3 regions of the Rheinheimera sp. UJ51 genome follow, and region 2 is predicted to be linked to each of the others. Evidence: predicted binding sites of a transcription regulator. Region 2 holds the regulator's gene; each other region holds the start of a gene.
The links. Region 2 encodes sigma-54, which starts transcription at its own class of promoters, with help from an activator protein. Its sites were predicted from a motif close to TGGCANGNTNCNTGCTT; they were not measured.
Positions count from the first base shown of each region.

Region 1 (6,640 bases), on a different contig from region 2:
GTCGAGCAATTGCAGCGGCATTTGCCCGCAGCTGATTGTTTGGTTGAGCCTTTTGTCGGTGCGGGCTCCGTTTTTTTGAACACGCATTATCCGTCTTACAAGCTAAACGATATTAATGCTGATCTGATTGAATTATATAAGATTGTTCAGCAGCAGCCGGAGCGTTATATTGCAGACGCCCGTCAACTTTTTGTGCCCAGTGCCAACGAGCGCACGAGCTATATCCGCTTTCGGCAGCAGTTTAATGAGCAACAAGATACCTATCAACGTGCTTTGTTATTTTTGTATTTGAATCGCCATGGTTACAACGGTTTATGTCGTTACAACCTGTCTGGCAAATTCAACGTGCCTTTTGGTAGTTATAAAAAGCCTTATTTCCCAGAGGCTGAGCTGTATTTCTTTGCGGAAAAAGCACAACTCGCCGAGTTTACCTGCAGCAGCTATCAAGATGTCTTTCAGCAGTTAACTGCTGGCGCCTCCGTGTATTGCGATCCTCCTTATGTCCCTTTAAGTAAAACGGCCAGTTTCACCAGCTATGCGCGGCAAGGCTTTACTTTGGATGATCAGGCGCAGTTAGCGATTTTAGCCGAGCAAGCGCAGGCCAATGGGCATAGCGTGTTGATCAGTAATCATGATACGACTTGGACGCGCAAGATTTATCAGCAAGCAGAGCTGCACACCATAAACGTTAGTCGTTCGATCAGTCAAAAGGGCAGTGCCCGGGGTAAGGTTGCAGAATTATTTGCGTTATATCTGGCCGAGCAAAAAAGCAGTTAAGGGACGACGAAGCTAACGATCAATAATAAGACACCCACAAATAGCGCTGCCATCAGAATGCCTGTGACAATGTAAGGTACGGCGCTGTCGCTTTGAAAATCTTGTAAGCGTTGTTTTTCAGACTGTACGCCAATAAAAGCGCCCAGCACGGCTTTGATAATTTGCCATGTACTTGCTTTGGTGTGGCTCATACTAAGAAACTAAGAAGGGTTATTGTTGCTAGGAGACATACGGCTTAAAAGCTCTAGAAAATCAACAAAATGGAACTGTACAGAGCGACTATCGCCAGACAACCAACTCACCCAATTACGTTGAGTTTCTTTACAGCCAGCAAGGTTGTCAGCAGAGCATTGCGACAAACTATCTATTTGCCAAAGCGCAAAAGCAAACAACACGCCACTGATGGCAAGCATTGATTTGCTGGTTTTAGTTAGTTTCATGTTAAATCCTGTTAACGACGCATAACTTCCTTATATTAGTAGATTACACCACCAGATACAAGCTGATTATTTATTAAGCACTGTATCGGTGGCGTAGGCTAGCGATGGAAACGGAAATTAGAAGCTTTTTGATACGCCAAAAATCACACGGCTATCACACAGGTAACAATCTTTAATATCGGTATCGATATAGGCTAATGATAAACCAAGACCCAATACCTCAGTACTGACCGTGACACCGTAGTCTAGGTAGCTTAATGAGCTATCGTCTGAATATTCGTTTTGACCAACATGAAAATCAACAGCCAGATTATCGGTTAATGCTAAGCTGTAACCGGCATAGACATAGTAGTAATTACCACTGTTGCCGTAGTAATCATCGCTGTAAGCCAAACCTAAGCTGAAGTCTTTGTAAGCCACAGAGCCGTATAATTCCCAGAAGTTAGAGCCTTCGAACTCGGTGTTTGGGTAGCCATAACGCATAATACCCACGTCGGCCGACCAACCTTCAGCAATATCACCGCTCCAACCTAACATAACGTCTAGCTCTAAAGTGCCAGTACCACCGAAATCAACGCTTGAGCCCCATACTGATAAATAGATGCCTGACTCATCACTTAAAGTTAAACCACCTTGTAAGGCTGCCGCTTCGTCCGTTTGTGAAATACCACGGAAGGCATAGTCAGAAACAAAGGTGACATCGCCACTCACTTCTACCGCGTGGCTCTGCATGCTGGCCGCGCTCATGGCTACAAATAAGGTGCTATAAGTTGCTACAGATAGTTTTTTTAATAATGTCATTGTTGTTTCCCCTCATATTGGATTCATTTAATTGTTTCCAAGATATATGCCATGTGGGAATTCTCATTAATAAACAGCAGTTTAGTTTTTTTAAGCGATTTAGCTTACTAAGCTTTGCGACATCTTGGTGCAGCTATGCTTGTATTTTGTGCAGCACGGCTTAAGCCGTTGATGCATTCTGTTGAATAATTCAGTAAAGTCGGTGTTTTTCCAAGGAGAACACTGATGCAACCATTTTTAATCGCGCCGTCTATTCTGTCTGCTGACTTTGCTCGCCTAGGTGACGATGTAGCCAAGGTGCTCTCTGCTGGAGCGGATGTGGTGCACTTTGATGTGATGGATAACCATTATGTCCCCAATCTCACCATGGGGCCGATGGTCTGCCAAGCGTTACGAGATTACGGTGTAACGGCCCCCATCGATGTGCATTTGATGGTTGAGCCCGTCGATAGCATGGTGCCGCAGTTTGCTAAAGCCGGCGCCAGTATTATTACTTTTCATCCGGAAGCCTCTCGGCATATCGACCGTACTTTACAGCTGATCAAAGAACACGGTTGCCAAGCCGGCTTGGTGTTTAATCCGGCGACACCGCTTAGTTATCTGGATTACGTCATGGATAAAATTGATGTGGTGTTATTGATGTCGGTGAATCCCGGTTTTGGTGGCCAGAAGTTTATTCCTGCTACGCTCGATAAGTTACAAGAAGCACGGCAACGTATTACGCAAAGTGGTCGGCCAATCCGTTTAGAGGTTGATGGTGGCGTTAATTTAGATAATATCGCTGACATTGCTCGTGCGGGTGCTGATATGTTTGTCGCTGGCTCGGCTATTTTTAACACGCCCGATTACGCGGCAACGATACAAGCGATGCGAGCTGAATTAGCAAAAGTCTGCTGTTAATGGCTTTTTTGCTGCGAGCTTAGCCGACAACAGCGTATAATAACGCGCTTACATGGTTTTAAAACAGGATACTGCAAAGAATGAGTCGTAAACCGATAGTGCTTAGTGGCGCACAACCTTCAGGACAATTGACGATTGGTAATTACCTTGGGGCATTGCGTCAATGGGATGAAATGCAAAATGATTACAATTGCTTGTATTGTATTGTCGATTTGCATGCCATTACGGTGCGTCAAGATCCTACGGCGCTGCGAAGTGCTTCCTTGGATAGTTTGGCACTGTACTTAGCCTGTGGGATCGATCCGGCTCGTTCTGCGGTCTTTATGCAGTCACATGTGCCTGAACATAGCCAATTAGCCTGGGTATTAAATTGTTATACCCAGTTTGGCGAATTAAGCCGTATGACACAGTTTAAAGATAAATCAGAGCGGCATAACAATAACGTTAATGCCGGTTTGTTTACTTACCCGGTGTTAATGGCGGCCGATATTCTGCTGTATCAAGCGAATCAAGTACCTGTAGGTCAAGATCAAAAGCAACATTTAGAATTAGCTCGTGATGTTGCCAGCCGCTTTAATGCGTTGCATGGTGATATTTTTACGGTGCCTGAGCCCTTTATCCCAGCGGTAGCCGCGCGGGTTATGAGCCTACAAGAGCCGCAAAAGAAGATGTCAAAGTCAGATGAAAACCCTTGGAATTTCGTTGGCTTATTAGAAGATCCCAAAGTGATCAGTAAAAAGTTTAAAAAAGCGATGACGGACTCTGAAGATCCACCACGCGTTTACTTTGATCAAGAAAATAAACCTGGTGTAGCAAACTTATTGAATATTCTCAGTGGTGTAACTGGTAAAACGGTAACAACCTTAACCAATGAATACGAAGGTAAGATGTACGGCCATTTAAAAACAGATGTGGCCGATGCCGTGATTGGTTTATTAGAACCGGTACAGCAGCGCTTTAAAGAAATCAGAGCGGATCAAACCTATATGCAGCAAGTCATGCGAGCTGGTGCTGCCAGTGCTCGTGAGCATGCTTGCAAAACGTTAGAGCAGGTGAATGCCGCTGTTGGTTTTGTCACGCCTTAAGTTGGTTTGGGTCTGGAGTTAATCCCCTATGCTGCTGATGATCGACAACTATGATTCTTTTACTTGGAATCTGGTGCAATATTTTGCTGCCTTAGGGCAGCAAGTTGTGGTGCGCCGCAATGATGACATCAATGTCGAACAGATCCGCAGCATGGCTCCGCGTTATCTGGTGATTTCACCGGGGCCGGGTAATCCTAGTCAAGCGGGCATCAGTTTAGCCGCTATTGAGGCTTTTGCCGGTCAGATCCCCATTTTGGGGGTTTGCTTAGGACATCAAGCGATAGCACAAGTATTTGGGGCTAAAGTGGTGCGGGCGCCCCGCGTGATGCACGGTAAAAACTCGATTATTCAACATCAGCACCAGTCGGTGTTTCAGCAGTTACCCTCACCACTGAGTGTGACGCGTTATCATTCGTTGTTGGTAGAGGCCGCAAGCTTACCGGCAAATCTGCAAGTCAGTGCCACAACTATCCCGCTTAATGAAAACGAGCCGCCTGAAATTATGGGCCTGTTCGACCCGGCTTTAGCACTTCATAGTGTGCAATTTCATCCGGAAGCGATTCTCAGTGAGCAGGGACAACGTATGCTTGCAAATTTTTTAGCAGTGACTATTTAAGCTTTTCATAAAAATAACGCGGTTTACCGCTAAGGCAAAGGCTGCTGCATCTCGCCGAGCATTTCGCTTTCATTGAATATTCTTAAGAAGCGCTTGAATATTCATTTCCACTGCAAATCTATCTGTATCCCTTGTTTTTTCAGGTGTTGCTACAGATGTAGATGCAAGACAACGTCAGTTTAATCTGTAATAATGGCGCTATCACGATGTCAATACTGACACCCATACGTGCAAGCTATTCCCTACAAATAAGCAAAAGAGGAACACGAATATGACCGCAGAGATCCAAGTAACCCGAGCTTTGTTCGATGACGTAATGGTACCCAATTATGCTCCGGCAAAATTGATACCGGTAAAAGGGCAAGGCGCTCGCGTTTGGGATCAAGAAGGTCGGGAATATATCGACTTTGCAGGTGGTATTGCGGTCAGTAGCTTAGGTCATTGTCATCCGGCGTTAGTCAATGCGTTAAAAACGCAGGCTGAAAAACTGTGGCATTTAAGTAATGTACTCACTAACGAGCCCGCGCTGCGTTTAGCGAAAAAGTTAGTCGACGCGACCTTCGCCGAAAAAGTGTATTTTTGTAACTCGGGTGCTGAAGCTAACGAAGCGGCCTTTAAATTAGTGCGTCGTTGGGCTTTAGACAATTTTGACGAGAGCAAGCAAGAAATTATCTCGTTTGGAAAGAGTTTCCATGGCCGGACATTCTTCACCGTCACGGTCGGCGGCCAGGCGTCCTACTCTGACGGTTTTGGTCCAAAACCCGGTGCCATTGTGCATGCTGAATTTAATAACTTAGACAGCGTGAAAGCGCTGATCTCGGATAAAACCTGCGCCATCGTTGTTGAGCCCATTCAAGGTGAAGGCGGCATTATTCCCGGCGATGCAGCGTTTTTAAAAGGGTTACGTGAGCTGTGTGATCAGCACAATGCCTTATTAGTTTTTGATGAAGTACAAACAGGCGTTGGTCGTACAGGCCAGTTATATGCGTACATGAACTACGGTGTCACGCCCGATATATTAACCACGGCAAAATCGCTTGGTGGCGGTTTCCCAGTGGGCGCTATGTTAACCACCACGGCGATTGCACAACATTTAAAAGTGGGTACCCATGGTAGTACTTATGGCGGTAACCCCTTAGCTTGCGCCGTTGCTGAAGCCGCAATCGACACCATCAATACCCCTGAAGTATTAGAAGGGGTATTGAAAAACGAAGCCATTTTCCGTGAGTGTTTAGCCACGATCAATGCCGAGCACAAGGTGTTTGCCGAAGTGCGTGGTAAAGGCATGTTGTTAGGTGCGGTATTAAACGAGCAATACAAAGGCCGGTCACGTGAGTTTTTCTTAGCAGCAGCTGAGCATGGTTTATTTGCTTTAGTTGCTGGCACCGATGTTGTGCGCTTTGCACCCTCTCTGGTCATTACCGAAGCTGAAATTCGTGAAGGTATGAAGCGTTTTGCGGCTGCCGTGGCTCAAGTTGTCAAAGGCTAAGCGGTTTACGCGTTTTTGCTTGTCGATAAGCGTTAATTCAACTGCATGCTCAGTCAAACTCGGGGCTTTTAGCCCTGAGTTGCGACCGCGGCCTGTATCAGAATGGAGTAAGCTAGCATGATGGTGATTCGCCCGATCCGAGCGAATGATTACCCCGCACTGTACCAAATGGCGGTAGAGTCAGGACATGGCTTTACCTCGTTGCCGGTTAATGAAGAGCTGCTGATGCGTAAAATCAGCCGTTCAATGGCGTCTTTTAATAAGACCGTCAGTTCGCCCGGAGACGAAGGTTATTTGTTTGTGCTGGAGGATACGTCGAGTGGCCAGGTGTGTGGTACCAGCGCGTTAGAGGCCGCCGTAGGGCTAGAAGATGCGTTCTATCATTATCATCTTGGTAAGGTCGTGCATAGCTCGAAAACCTTAGGCGTGTACAAAACGGTCGATATCTTGACGTTATGTAATGACTACACGGGCGTGAGCGAATTATGTACTTTGTTTTTGCGACCGCCGTTTCGCCAGAAGTTTAATGGCC
Region 1 covers NZ_JAJHOG010000010.1:10,971-17,610, forward strand. The annotation lists gene LMJ53_RS12555 (Dam family site-specific DNA-(adenine-N6)-methyltransferase) at 1-777, shown strand, start outside; gene LMJ53_RS12560 (DUF2970 domain-containing protein) at 774-968, opposite strand; gene LMJ53_RS12565 (hypothetical protein) at 978-1,217, opposite strand; gene LMJ53_RS12570 (TorF family putative porin) at 1,335-2,018, opposite strand; gene rpe (ribulose-phosphate 3-epimerase) at 2,241-2,918, shown strand; gene trpS (tryptophan--tRNA ligase) at 2,999-4,003, shown strand; gene LMJ53_RS12585 (anthranilate synthase component II) at 4,032-4,619, shown strand; gene LMJ53_RS12590 (aspartate aminotransferase family protein) at 4,891-6,108, shown strand; gene astA (arginine N-succinyltransferase) at 6,226-6,640, shown strand, end outside.
Region 1: LMJ53_RS12570 (TorF family putative porin) is a predicted target of sigma-54. The motif match lies at 2,054-2,070, and genes of this name have one in related genera.

Region 2 (6,640 bases):
TACCCGACTAAAGAAATGCTGGCAGAAGGTGAAGAAGTAAAACAGCGTTGGTTGTTAATTCATGTGCTGAATTTAGAAGACGAAGCAGAGCTGATTGCTTCGATCAAATCGCGCTATGAAGCCCCGCTAAAGGAGATCTTTCAATGTTAGAGAATGTTATCTTTTTAGTCTTTGGTATGATCAGTTTGGCTTTGATACTTAACCTATGGCGTTTAGTACGTGGCCCAAGCTTGCCAGATCGCATCCTAGCGCTCGATACCATGTACATTAATAGCATCGCCCTGATCATCTTATATGGCTTGCTGATGGGCACCTCATTGTATTTTGAAGCCGCGTTATTAATTGCCATGTTAGGTTTTGTCAGTACGGTGGCCGTGTGTAAGTTTTTATTACGTGGCGATATCATCGAATAGGAGACAGTATGCAAAATTGGATAGAATGGGCAATTGCCTTCTTTTTATTACTCGGTGGCAGCTTTGTGTTAATTGGCTCGATTGGTTTAACGCGGATGCCCGATTTTTTTATGCGCTTACATGGGCCAACAAAGGCAACCACCTTGGGCATGGGCGGTATTTTGTTAGGTTCGATGTTATTTTTTAGTGCGACACCCGGTGAGATCAGCGTGCATGAATTGTTGATTACTATTTTCTTATTGATCACCGCGCCAATCAGTGCACATATGCTTATTAAAGCCGCGCTACATCATCGCACTGAGGCGATTGCGCGGACTACAGGTGAGCAAGAATTGAAGCGAGGACAGTTACAAAACAGCAGCCGTTCGCATATTAAATCGAATTTACCCTAAACAACCTAACAATAGCGTAAAGCACAGGCTTTACGCTATTCGCCAAAACCGGTATTAATTAATAAAGTGATCGCCTCTAATGCCTCAGCAGCGTCAGGGCCTTCGGTGGTCACTGTCAAGGTTTTACCTTTACTACTGGCCATCATCAACAAGGCCAGTACGCTAGCGGCATCTGCTGTTTTACCATCTTCTTGCACTAATTCTACTTTGGCATCAAATTGCTGGCTTAACTGCACTAGCTTGGTGGCGGCACGTGCGTGTAGGCCCAGAGCATTAATAATCGTGACTGTTGCAGCTAACTTATCGGCCATGATGTCTGACTAATTCCCGATGGCGAATTTGTACATCTTCGCGTTGGCTGCGGAAGGTTTCGGCTAGGCTTTGTGCGATATACACAGAACGATGCTGGCCACCAGTGCAACCAATCGCTATCGTTAAGTAGCTGCGATTGTTACGCTCGAGATGAGGTAACCAGCTGGCGATAAAGGTATTGATCTGCCACGTGTATTTTGCCACCACGTCTTGTGAAGCGAGGTAATCTTTAACAGGCTGATCTATACCAGTGAGCGGTTTCAGATCCGGCTCCCAATGTGGGTTGGGTAAAAACCGCGCATCGAACACAAAGTCGGCATCCTTTGGAATACCATATTTAAAACCAAAGGATTCAAAAAGTATCACTAAACGGCCGGTCTTTTGGCCTAAGATCCGCTCACGTAATTGCTCGGCCAACTGATGCACATTCAGTTCAGTGGTATCGATATATAAATCGGCGCGGCTAGAGATAGGATCTAATAACTGTTGTTCACGCGAAATGGCTTCATCGAGCGACATCGCTTGATGGGATAGCGGATGCAAGCGACGCGTTTCGCTAAAGCGCTTAATTAGCGTGGTGTGATCCGCATCCAAATATAAAATCGTCAGTTCCAGCTTGCGCGGCAGATATGACAAAATGTCTGATAACTCATCGGGATCGCCCGGTAAGTTACGCACATCAATACTCACGGCAACGCGTTCATATTGGCCCATTACTGCAGTTGCCAGAGTCGGTAATAGATTAACCGGGAGATTGTCGACGCAGTAATAGCCGAGATCTTCCATGACTCTCAGAGCAACCGATTTGCCAGAGCCTGAGCGGCCACTGACGACGAGTAGTTTCATGACTCACCTGTTTTTTGGCTATAGTCGAGGAGTAGCTGATACAGTTGTTCATCTGACTCGACATGGCGGATTTTTTTGGTTAAATCTTTCTGACTTAACAGTTTGGCAATACCGGATAACGTACTTAGGTGCGTTTGGCATTGCTCCGTGGGTATTAAAATAGCGCAAAAAATATCGACAGCTTGATTATCTATCGCATCAAACGCGATAGGGTCTTTACTGACCACAAACACCAATATCGGTTGGGTTACGCAGTCAAGTTTGCCGTGAGGAATGGCGATGCCGCCACCGATGCCGGTTGAACCGAGTTTTTCACGGGTCATTAAGGCTTCAAGAATCGTGTATTCGGATAGTTCGGGAAGCTGCTGGTGAGCCAGTTCGGCGATATATTCGAGGATACGTTTTTTACTGTTAAATAGAACTGCACTTTTCGTGCAGTTCTCCGCTAACATCGCGTTTAAATTCATAATAATGTCTTAGTGTCGTGACAGTTTTTCTTTGTGTTTAATGACCTGCCGATCGAGTTTGTCTATTAACTGGTCAATCGCAGCATACATGTTTTCGTTCTCAGACACCGCAAACACTTCACCACCGGTGAGATGGATTTTAGCTTCGGCAATCTGTTGTAATTTTTCCACGTTTAAGATGACATGTACATTATTAATGTTCTCGAAATGACGCTCTAGCTTAGCAAATTTATTCTCGACATAATCTTTTAAGGCTTCGGTAATTTCGACGTGACGGCCTGTTAAATTGATTTGCATAGACTCTTCCTTTTAGTTAAGACACTTACAGCAGGGTCTTTCGTTGATTTGACGGCGGAATAAACAACGATTCGCGGTATTTAGCGATAGTTCGCCTAGCCACGTTTATCCCTTGTTCTAACAAAATCTCCGCCATTTTACTGTCACTGAGCGGTTTTGCCGGATTTTCTGCCGCCACCAATTTTTTAATAAAGGCGCGAATGGCAGTGGAAGAACATTCACCACCACTCTCTGTACTAACATGACTGGAGAAAAAGAATTTAAGTTCAAAAATTCCACGCGGTGTATGCATATATTTATGGGTGGTGACGCGTGAGATCGTCGACTCATGCATACCGACCATTTCTGCAACATCATTCAACACCATTGGTTTCATGGCTTCTTCACCATGCTCAAAAAAGGCTTGTTGTTGCTGCACAATGCAATTGGCTACTTTAAGCAAAGTATCGTTTCGGCTTTCTAAGCTCTTTAAAAACCATTTAGCTTCTTGCAAGTGCGAGCGAATAAATTGCGTATCAGCGGTGTTTTTAGCGGTTTTGCTCATCGCCGCATATTGCTGATTGATCCGTATTTTGGGCATAGCATCAGCGTTTAATTCGACTTGCCAGCGACCTTTTACTTTTGTCACCGTGACATCAGGAATAACATACTGTTGCTCTTGTTTAATCACATCCGCACCCGGCCGTGGATTTAAACTGTGGATCAACTGCATGACTTCCTTTAACTCTTCTTCTTTGAGTTTAGTCACGCGCATCAAAGAACGAAAGTCTCTATTCGCTAAAAATTCGGTATAGTTGCTAATAATTTGTTTTGCATCATTTAAATAGGGTGTCGTTGGCTCAAACTGTCGTAATTGCACCAGTAAACACTCTTGCACCGAACGAGCACCGACCCCGACCGGATCAAATAATTGAATGCGTTTAATCACGGCTTCAACTTCGTCGGCCTCGACTTCGTTAGATTGCAGTGAGTCGAGTATTTCTTCGCAGCTGATACTTAAAAAACCATTGTCATCGATGGCTTCAATAATGATTTCAGCAATAGCCCGGTCGATTTCAGAAAAGGGCGTGAGTTGCATTTGCCAACGTAAATAATCTTGCAGGGTATCGCTGGTTTCACCCTGATACACCATATCGTCATCAGGCATGTTGCCACTGCTAACTGGAGCGGCACTGACTAAGTCATCCCAGTTATTATCTAGCGGTAAATCTTCTTGAATGTTTTGTTGATTCAGATCATCGCTGGTATCGCGATCGGCTACGTCTTTTTGCTCTGAGTTTTTGTTGCGTGGATCGTCAAGGGTATCGCGATTGATATTGCCAAGGCTGTGATCAACCTCATCTGGCTGACGTTCGAAATCATCGTCGCCTTCGAGTAACGGGTTCGCGTCTAACGCTTCCTGTATTTCTTGCTGTAGCTCAATGGTAGACAACTGTAATAGGCGTATCGCCTGTTGCAGTTGTGGCGTCATGGTAAGCTGTTGTCCTAGGCGGAGTTGCAAAGAGGGCTTCATGTACCTGTAATTCTCTCCTGAATGCGCAGTTGCGTTCTATCTTCTTTACTATAGCCTGAATTGCTCACCTAGGTATACATCACGCACCTGCTGATTTGCGAGAACATCTTGCGGAGAGCCCGCTGCAATCAGTTCGCCATGACTGACAATATAAGCGATTTCACAAACATCTAACGTTTCACGTACATTATGGTCAGTAATGAGAACACCAATGCCACGTTGGGCGAGGTGTTGAATGATTTTTTTGATATCAAGTACTGAAATTGGGTCAACCCCAGCGAACGGTTCGTCTAATAAAATAAAAGCGGGATCAGCGGCTAACGCCCGTGCGATCTCAACCCGACGACGCTCGCCACCAGATAACGCCATCCCTAAACTGTTGCGGATATGACCGATATGAAATTCTTCTAATAAATCATCGGCAATTTCAGCGCGGCGTTGCGTGCTTAAATCTTTGCGGGTTTGCAAAATGGCCAATAAGTTTTCATGCACGGTCAATTTACGAAAAATCGAGCTTTCTTGCGGTAAATAACCAATGCCGGCGCGGGCACGTTGGTGGATAGGAGCAAAAGTAATATCTTGCTCGTTGAGGGTAATGGTGCCTTTATCCGAGGGAACTAAGCCAACAATCATGTAAAAGGTTGTTGTTTTACCTGCACCGTTAGGGCCCAATAAACCGACAATTTGCCCTGCATTAACTTCTAAGCTGACATCTTTCACTACCTGCCGGCTTTTATAGCTTTTGGCGAGGTGCGAGACCACTAACTTCATGGAGTGTCCTTGTTTTCTGGGGTGAAAATCGTGGTAACGCGACGATTTTGCTCACCTTCAGCACTTAATTGTTGTAATTCAATGTTGTAACGGATCACGGCACCGCGCACTAAGCTACCGCTTTGCATTACTTCGGCATTACCCGATAAGGTTAAAATGCGGCTGGCACGGTCAAATCGGATCTCATTCGCTTGAGCGGTTACAGGACGATCACCTTGCAAAGTTTGTGAATAGGTCGCCGGTGAGCCTGTTGTAATAAACACCTCTTTACCTTTACCGGCACTGGCGTCGACTTCAAGTTTATCCGCTTTGATCAACATGGATCCCTGACGTACTACAACGTTATCGGCATAACTGGCAATGCTGTCAATTAATGAGGCTAAGGTTTTATCTGCATCGACCGAAATAGGCTGTTTATGATCCGGTTCGGCGGCCAAACTGACGGCAGAAAAAAAGGCCAGAACAATCATTAAGCTATTAATTTTCATTGAAATATACCGTCTCTAAATGCTTTTGCAATTGCATGGTTTCTTTTGTTAAATCGACATGCATACCTTGCCCTTTAATGAAAAAACCGGCGCCGGTGATCTGAACGATTTCATGCGTATGAATACTTTTTTCAGGCAACATCAGTTGTAATGAGGCCGTTTCAACCCGCTCTACTAAACCTAGGGTTTGTTTGTTTTGCAAAACCACTTGGTTTTCCAAAATAATCTTATCTTCAGGAAACCAGACGCCTTGTAAGCTACTGATTTCCCAAGCAGGCTGATGCGCTTTATTAAACAGGGTATAGCGCGGTTGATCAAACTGCGTAAAGCCGAGCTGTTCAAAATGCTCTAATTTCAGTGCCTGCACATGATCGGCAATATAGCCCTCATTGTCGTAGATGCGCAAGGTAACATTTTCAGCAATGTAATCCGGTTGAAATTCTCGATCCACTTGCAGATCCACTTGCTCAACGTTGGGATTCAACCACAGGTAGCCCGCGACTATCACGAGTAACATGACGATGAGCACAAAAAACTTTCTCATGAGCTGCTGCCATCAAATTGTAAAAATCGCTGTTGCGCAATGAGTAACAGATCGCATAATTCGCGCACTGCACCAAAACCGCCAGGTAATGACGTGGCTAAATGGGCGTGCTTTTGCAAATAAGGATGTGCATCTTTTACCGCGACGGCTAAGCCACAATGTTGCATGACTTGCCAATCGGCCAAATCATCACCGATGTAAGCGACTTGGCTGGCATCTAATTGCAGTTCAGCGAGCAGCGCTTGAAACGCGGCCGTTTTATTTTCTTGCCCTTGATAAATATAGGGCACAGTTAGCGATTTCATACGCTGCTCCACGATGGCCGATTGTCGCCCTGTTATCACAGCCACTTCTATGCCCGCTTGGCGCAGTGCTTTAATGCCATAGCCATCCCGGGTATGAAAGGCTTTTAGCTCTTCACCTTGATTACCTAAGTAAATACGCCCATCCGAAAATACACCATCGACATCACAGATAAGTAATTTAATATCAGCCGCGCGGCTGGCGTTAGTATCACTGATAGCTTGGTACAACTGGCGATATAAGTCCATGTTACATTACTCCTGCTCGCAGTAAGTCGTGCATATTCATGGCGCC
Region 2 covers NZ_JAJHOG010000002.1:353,030-359,669, forward strand. The annotation lists gene LMJ53_RS03635 (Na+/H+ antiporter subunit E) at 1-150, shown strand, start outside; gene LMJ53_RS03640 (K+/H+ antiporter subunit F) at 144-413, shown strand; gene LMJ53_RS03645 (Na+/H+ antiporter subunit G) at 422-805, shown strand; gene LMJ53_RS03650 (HPr family phosphocarrier protein) at 841-1,116, opposite strand; gene rapZ (RNase adapter RapZ) at 1,106-1,963, opposite strand; gene ptsN (PTS IIA-like nitrogen regulatory protein PtsN) at 1,960-2,430, opposite strand; gene hpf (ribosome hibernation promoting factor) at 2,440-2,727, opposite strand; gene LMJ53_RS03670 (RNA polymerase factor sigma-54) at 2,753-4,240, opposite strand; gene lptB (LPS export ABC transporter ATP-binding protein) at 4,289-5,011, opposite strand; gene lptA (lipopolysaccharide transport periplasmic protein LptA) at 5,008-5,499, opposite strand; gene lptC (LPS export ABC transporter periplasmic protein LptC) at 5,489-6,043, opposite strand; gene kdsC (3-deoxy-manno-octulosonate-8-phosphatase KdsC) at 6,040-6,594, opposite strand; gene LMJ53_RS03695 (KpsF/GutQ family sugar-phosphate isomerase) at 6,596-6,640, opposite strand, start outside.

Region 3 (6,640 bases), on a different contig from region 2:
TGTAGGCCTTTATATACCAACCACTGGATCGGTCAACCGATCTGAAAAGTTCTTAACTGATCGGCATTAAGCTTTCGCTGGCTTTTTTATTACGGCTCTACCGATTAATCGGCTTTACGATTTGCACGCTTACGATCGTTTTCCGTTAAATGACGCTTACGGATCCGGATAGACTTTGGCGTCACTTCAACTAATTCATCGTCGTCAATAAACTCTAACGCTTGCTCTAAAGCATAACGAATAGGTGGTACTAAGTTGATCGCTTCGTCAGTACCTGAAGCACGTACGTTAGTTAACTGCTTGCCTTTTAAACAGTTAACAGTCAGATCGTTGCTACGGCTATGAATACCGATAACCTGACCTTCATACACTTCTTCAGCATGACCGATAAACATACGGCCGCGCTCTTGCAAAGAGAAAATCGCATAACCAGCGGCTTTACCCATCGCATTGGAGATCATCACGCCGTTCATACGTTGACCGATAGAACCGCCTTTATGCGGGCCATAATGGTCAAAGCTGTGGTACATCAAACCGGTACCAGAAGTAATCGTCATAAATTCCGTACGGAAACCGATTAAACCACGGCTTGGCATCAGGAAGTCCATACGGTTACGACCTTTACCATCGGGTTGCATGTTGGTCATTTCGGCTTTACGTTCGCCCATCTTTTCCATGATGGTACCTTGATGCTGTTCTTCACAGTCAATGGTCACGTTTTCCATCGGCTCCATTTTCACGCCGTCTATGGTTTTCATAATCACTTCTGGCCGAGACACCGCTAACTCAAAACCTTCACGACGCATGTTTTCAATTAACACACCTAAGTGTAATTCACCACGGCCTGACACTTTGAATTTGTCACCGTCTTCGGTTTCTTCAACGCGTAAAGCGACGTTGTGTTTCAGTTCGTTTTGTAAACGCTCTAAAATCTGACGTGAAGTAACAAACTTACCTTCTTTACCGGCGAAAGGTGAAGTGTTGACTTGGAAAGTCATGGTAACGGTGGGCTCATCAACTTGTAACGCCGGTAAAGGTTCAACCTTAGTGGTGCTACAAATGGTGTCAGAAATTTTTAATTCGCCTAAGCCAGTAAAGGCAACAATATCACCTGCCTGCGCTTCTTGTGTTTCGATACGCTCTAAACCCAAGTAACCGAATACTTGGCCTACTTTGCCGTTACGCTTGGTCCCGTCAGCACCAACGATCGTCACTTGCTGGTTCGGTTTTAATGAACCACGCTTGATACGGCCGATACCGATAATGCCTAAGTAGCTAGAGTAATCTAACTGAGAAACCTGTAATTGGGTTTCGCCATTTAATTCAACGGCTGGAGGGGCAACGTACTTAACGATAGCTTCAAATAAATCTGTGATGTCGTCTTTTTTCACGTCGGCTTCTAATGAAGCCCAGCCATTCAGGCCTGACGCATAAACAATTGGGAAGTCTAATTGGTCATCAGAGGCGCCTAAGTTATCGAATAAATCGAAAACTTGGTCGATAACCCAATCTACACGAGCACCTGGCTTATCAACTTTATTAATAACAACGATTGGCTTTAAACCATGAGCAAAGGCTTTTTGTGTTACGAAACGCGTTTGTGGCATGGGGCCTTCAACCGCATCAACTAACAACAATACCGAGTCAGCCATTGATAAAACACGTTCTACTTCACCACCGAAATCAGCGTGTCCTGGTGTATCCAGAATATTGATATGGTAACCGTTCCAACGTACAGAAGTGTTTTTAGCCAGGATAGTAATACCCCGCTCTGACTCCTGCGCGTTTGAATCCATCATCCGTTCTTGTAACTTAGCACGGGCATCGAAGGTTCCGGATTGTTGCAACAGCTTATCAACCATGGTTGTTTTACCGTGGTCGACGTGGGCAATAATAGCGATGTTACGTAATTTATCTAAATATGAAGCGGTAACGCTCATGAATATGTATCCTCTGTGGCACTAGATGACCATAATGACCACCAGGCAAACGCATTTTAAACTTAAGGGCGCATATTCTACTCTTTATTTGTCTGAAAGAAAAATTCCATGCGCGCTTTTACTGATTTTTTTTCAGGCGGTTAATTTTCCGCTACACTGAAAGCCAGCCCGCGAAGCACCAACTTGATGCAACAAAGCACCACCTTGGTGCAAAGTTATCATTTGGCTGTGCTGATTTTTTTAAATAGTTAATAGATACATAAACTTAGTATGTTGGCATATATCTGGCATTTAACAGGGCAACATACAATACAACTGCTCAAATTGGTTCACTTGGAGGACTGCATGTCTGTAGAAAACGTTCTGAAACTTATCAAAGAAAACGATGTAAAGTTTATCGATCTGCGCTTTACCGATACCAAAGGTAAAGAGCAACACGTCAGTGTACCGGTTAGCCAAATTTCTGAAGAGACATTTGAAGACGGTAAAATGTTTGACGGCTCTTCTATTACTGGTTGGAAAGGCATCAACGATTCAGACATGATTTTAATGCCAGACGCTTCTAGCGCTGTATTAGATCCCTTCTTTGAAGAAACCACGTTAAACATCACTTGTGACGTTATCGAACCTAGCACCATGCAAGGTTATGATCGTGACCCACGTTCAATCGCTCAGCGCGCTGAAGAGTATTTAAAATCAACTGGTATCGCGGATACCGTGTTGTTTGGCCCTGAACCAGAATTCTTTATGTTTGACGACGTGCGTTTCCACACGGATATGTCAGGTTCATTCTTCAAACTGAACTCTACTGAAGCCGCATGGAACTCAGGCACGAGTTATGAAGAAGGTAACAAAGGTCACCGTCCGGGTGTTAAAGGCGGTTATTTCCCGTTACCACCAGTAGATTCAGGCCATGATATTCGTAGTGCTATGTGTATGGTGCTTGAAGAGATGGGCCAAGTTGTTGAAGCGCATCACCACGAAGTGGCAACTGCGGGTCAAAACGAAATCGCAACGCGTTTCAATACATTGACTAAAAAAGCAGATGAAGTTCAACAGCTTAAGTATGTAATTCACAACGTAGCACATATGTACGGCAAAACAGTTACCTTTATGCCTAAGCCATTAGTTGGTGATAACGGTTCTGGTATGCACTGTCACCAGTCTCTAGCGAAAGATGGCGTTAACCTGTTCGCAGGTGACAAATACGCTGGCTTGTCTGAAATCGCACTTTATTACATCGGCGGTATCATTAAGCACGCTAAAGCCATCAATGCGTTCACTAACCCGTCTACTAACTCTTACAAGCGTTTAGTGCCACATTTCGAAGCGCCTGTGATGTTAGCGTACTCAGCGCGTAACCGTTCTGCGTCAATCCGTATCCCTCTGGTACCTAGTGCAAAAGCACGTCGTATCGAGTGTCGTTTCCCGGATCCAGCAGCTAACCCATACTTAGCCTTCACTGCACAATTGATGGCCGGTTTAGACGGTATTCAAAACAAGATCCATCCTGGCGATTCAATGGATAAAGATCTGTATGACTTACCAGCAGAAGAAGCAGCCAACATCCCACAAGTGGCTACCTCTTTAGATGAAGCGTTAAACGAATTAGACAAAAACCGCGCGATCTTCACTAAGGGCGGCGTTATGTCTGACGAAATGATTGATGCTTATATTGGTATCAAGCGTGCAGAAGCCCGCAAAGTCGCAATGGCTGTGCACCCGCTTGAATTTGAATTGTATTACAGCGTGTAATATCAGTTAATTAAGCTTTATCTGTGCTATAAAAGCTCACTTCGGTGAGCTTTTTTTTGTAGAATATTTAAGTATTTCAGGCTAAAGTTAAAATAAGCGTCAGGAAGACGGAACTTAGGAATAAAGCATTAATGAAATTACTTTGGCTATCACTGACATTATTACTCGTCGCCAGCTCAACCTTGGCGCAAGAAAAGAAGATCTTTGTCGGTCGTGATGCCAATGGTGTTTTGGTTTTTTCAGATAGCCCGTTACCCGGCTCAGAAGAAGTCAGTTTGCAGAGCCGGCCGAATATCATGGAAGCAACCGACACACGCTTACCTGAAAAAAAGCCTCCCGCACCTGAGCCCTACACTGTCTCAATTACCCAACCTGAAAATGAAGCCACCGTTCGCGACAACACCGGCTCAGTTTATATCTCTGGCCGTATCAGTCCCCGTTTTCAGCGTGGCTTTCGCGTCAGGCTATTATTCGATGGTAAACCGCATGGCGAGCCACAGAACAGTGCAGTATTTGTGTTGCGTGATGTTGATCGCGGAGAACACAACGTACAAATCGAACTTCTAGACCAAAACGGCAAGCTAATTGCAACAAGTCCTCTTACCATCTTCTATATGCATAGAACTCGTATAAATTAACCAAATTAGTGCATTGTCAGTGAAATTCAGGTAGTTCTGAGTTAAGCTTCACTTCCATAGCACCAAGTTGGTGCAATAGGTAAGTTTATGACTCAGGACTCGTTTGCGATATCACTGGTTGATCAGCTCACTACCGCGGTAATGGTGTTAGATGAAACGCTCAGCGTGTGTTATTTTAATACCGCTAGCTGTGCCGTTTTAGGCCTTGGCGAAAAAAAGCTTAAGCAACAGTTCTTTCCCGGTTTATTTCAACACATCGATTTAAAAGCCAATCATTTGTATAACGCGATTCAAAGCAAACAAGCTTTTAGCGTCAGTGACGTACAGGCAGTCTTAATTGATGGTCGTCATTTATTATTAGATATCTCAGTTACTATTATTGAGCAACAGCCGATATATTTGCTGCTGGAGCTGCGCCAAGTTGATCATCAACGTAAGATCAGTATGGAAAGTCTGCAACAACATCAGCATCTGGCCGCGCGTGAATTGATCCGAGGTTTAGCCCATGAAATTAAAAACCCCTTAGGCGGTTTACGGGGTGCTGCGCAGTTGCTAGAAGAGTCACTGGATGATGAGCAAAAAGAATACACCCAACTGATTATCGCCCAAGCGGATCGTCTTCGTAATTTAGTCGACCGTTTGCTCGGTCCTTATCGGCCCCCAAGTTTACAGCAAAGTAATTTGCACCAGGTTGCCGAACAAGTCCTTAAACTGGCGAACATGGATAACCCACAGCAAATTCATTTTCAACGTGATTACGATCCCAGTATTCCGGATTTTATGTTCGATCCTGAATTGTTAGAACAAGCCTTATTAAATATCGTACGAAATGCACAACAAGCACTCGTCGATGGCGGCCAAATCACGCTACAAAGCCGTATCTTGCATCAGCACACCTTACACGGTAAGCGTTATAAGCTGGTTGCCTGCATTAAAGTCATCGATAACGGCCCGGGTATACCCGTGGCCATTCGCGACACATTGTTTTATCCAATGGTCAGCGGCAAAGCAGGGGGCACCGGCTTAGGCTTATCCATTGCGCAAACGCTGATCCATCAACAACGCGGTTGGATTGACTGTGAAAGCTGGCCGGGACATACCGGTTTTATGATTTATTTACCTATTTCAGACTGTGAGGATGATGTATGAATCAATTTGTCTGGATAATTGATGACGATAATTCTATTCGTTGGGTCTTAGAAAAAGCCCTAGCCCGCACCGATATCCAATGTGAAAGCTTTGCCTCAGCCGATTTAATGCTGCAACGCTTAGAGTATGAACAACCGGCGGTCGTTGTATCGGATATTCGGATGCCCGGTACAGATGGCATGGCGTTACTTAGCAAGTTGCAAGAACTTAGCCCGGATTTACCCGTGATCATTATGACCGCGCATTCTGACCTAGACAGCGCAGTCAACGCCTTTAAACGAGGTGCTTTTGAATACTTGCCTAAGCCCTTTGATGTTAACGATGCCGTCGCTCTGATCAGTCGCGCTTTAGAGCACAGCAAAAATCAATTAGCCAAACAGCAACCGCTGCCACCGGCACTCAACCCAGAGATTATTGGTGAAGCGCCTGCCATGCAGGAAGTGTTTCGTGCTATTGGTCGCTTAGCTCGCTCCAGTATCAGTGTACTGATTAATGGGCAGTCGGGTACCGGTAAAGAATTGGTTGCGCGCGCCTTACATAAACACAGCCCCCGCTCAGAAAAACCCTTTATTGCCTTGAATATGGCTGCGATCCCAAAAGATCTGATTGAATCTGAGCTATTTGGTCATGAAAAAGGCGCGTTTACCGGGGCCAATACGCAACGGAAAGGGCGTTTTGAACAAGCCGATAGCGGTACCTTATTTCTGGATGAAATTGGCGATATGCCGCTTGATGTGCAAACACGTCTATTACGGGTATTAGCCGATGGCCAATTTTATCGGGTCGGCGGTCATCAGGCTGTCGGGGTAGATGTCCGTATTATTGCTGCCACCCACCAAAATTTAGAATTGCTGGCCCAAGAAGGGAAGTTTCGTGAAGATTTATTCCATCGCTTAAACGTGATCCGCGTGCATTTACCTACCCTAAAAGAGCGCCGCCAGGATATTGCTAAGCTGGCACGCCACTTTTTGCAGCAAGCCGCAACAGAACTTAATGTTGAAGCGAAAACGCTGAGTAAAGAAGCGGAATTATTTCTGACCGATTTAGATTGGCCGGGTAACGTGCGGCAATTAGAAAACACCTGTCGTTGGCTCACCGTGATGGCCAGTGGCAAACATATTGTGGTGGCCGATATGCCGCCAGAATTAACTCAAAGCG
Region 3 covers NZ_JAJHOG010000023.1:51-6,690, forward strand. The annotation lists gene typA (translational GTPase TypA) at 105-1,940, opposite strand; gene glnA (glutamate--ammonia ligase) at 2,286-3,695, shown strand; gene LMJ53_RS16500 (DUF4124 domain-containing protein) at 3,827-4,333, shown strand; gene glnL (nitrogen regulation protein NR(II)) at 4,421-5,482, shown strand; gene glnG (nitrogen regulation protein NR(I)) at 5,479-6,640, shown strand, end outside.
Region 3: glnA (glutamate--ammonia ligase) is a predicted target of sigma-54. The motif match lies at 2,215-2,231, and genes of this name have one in related genera.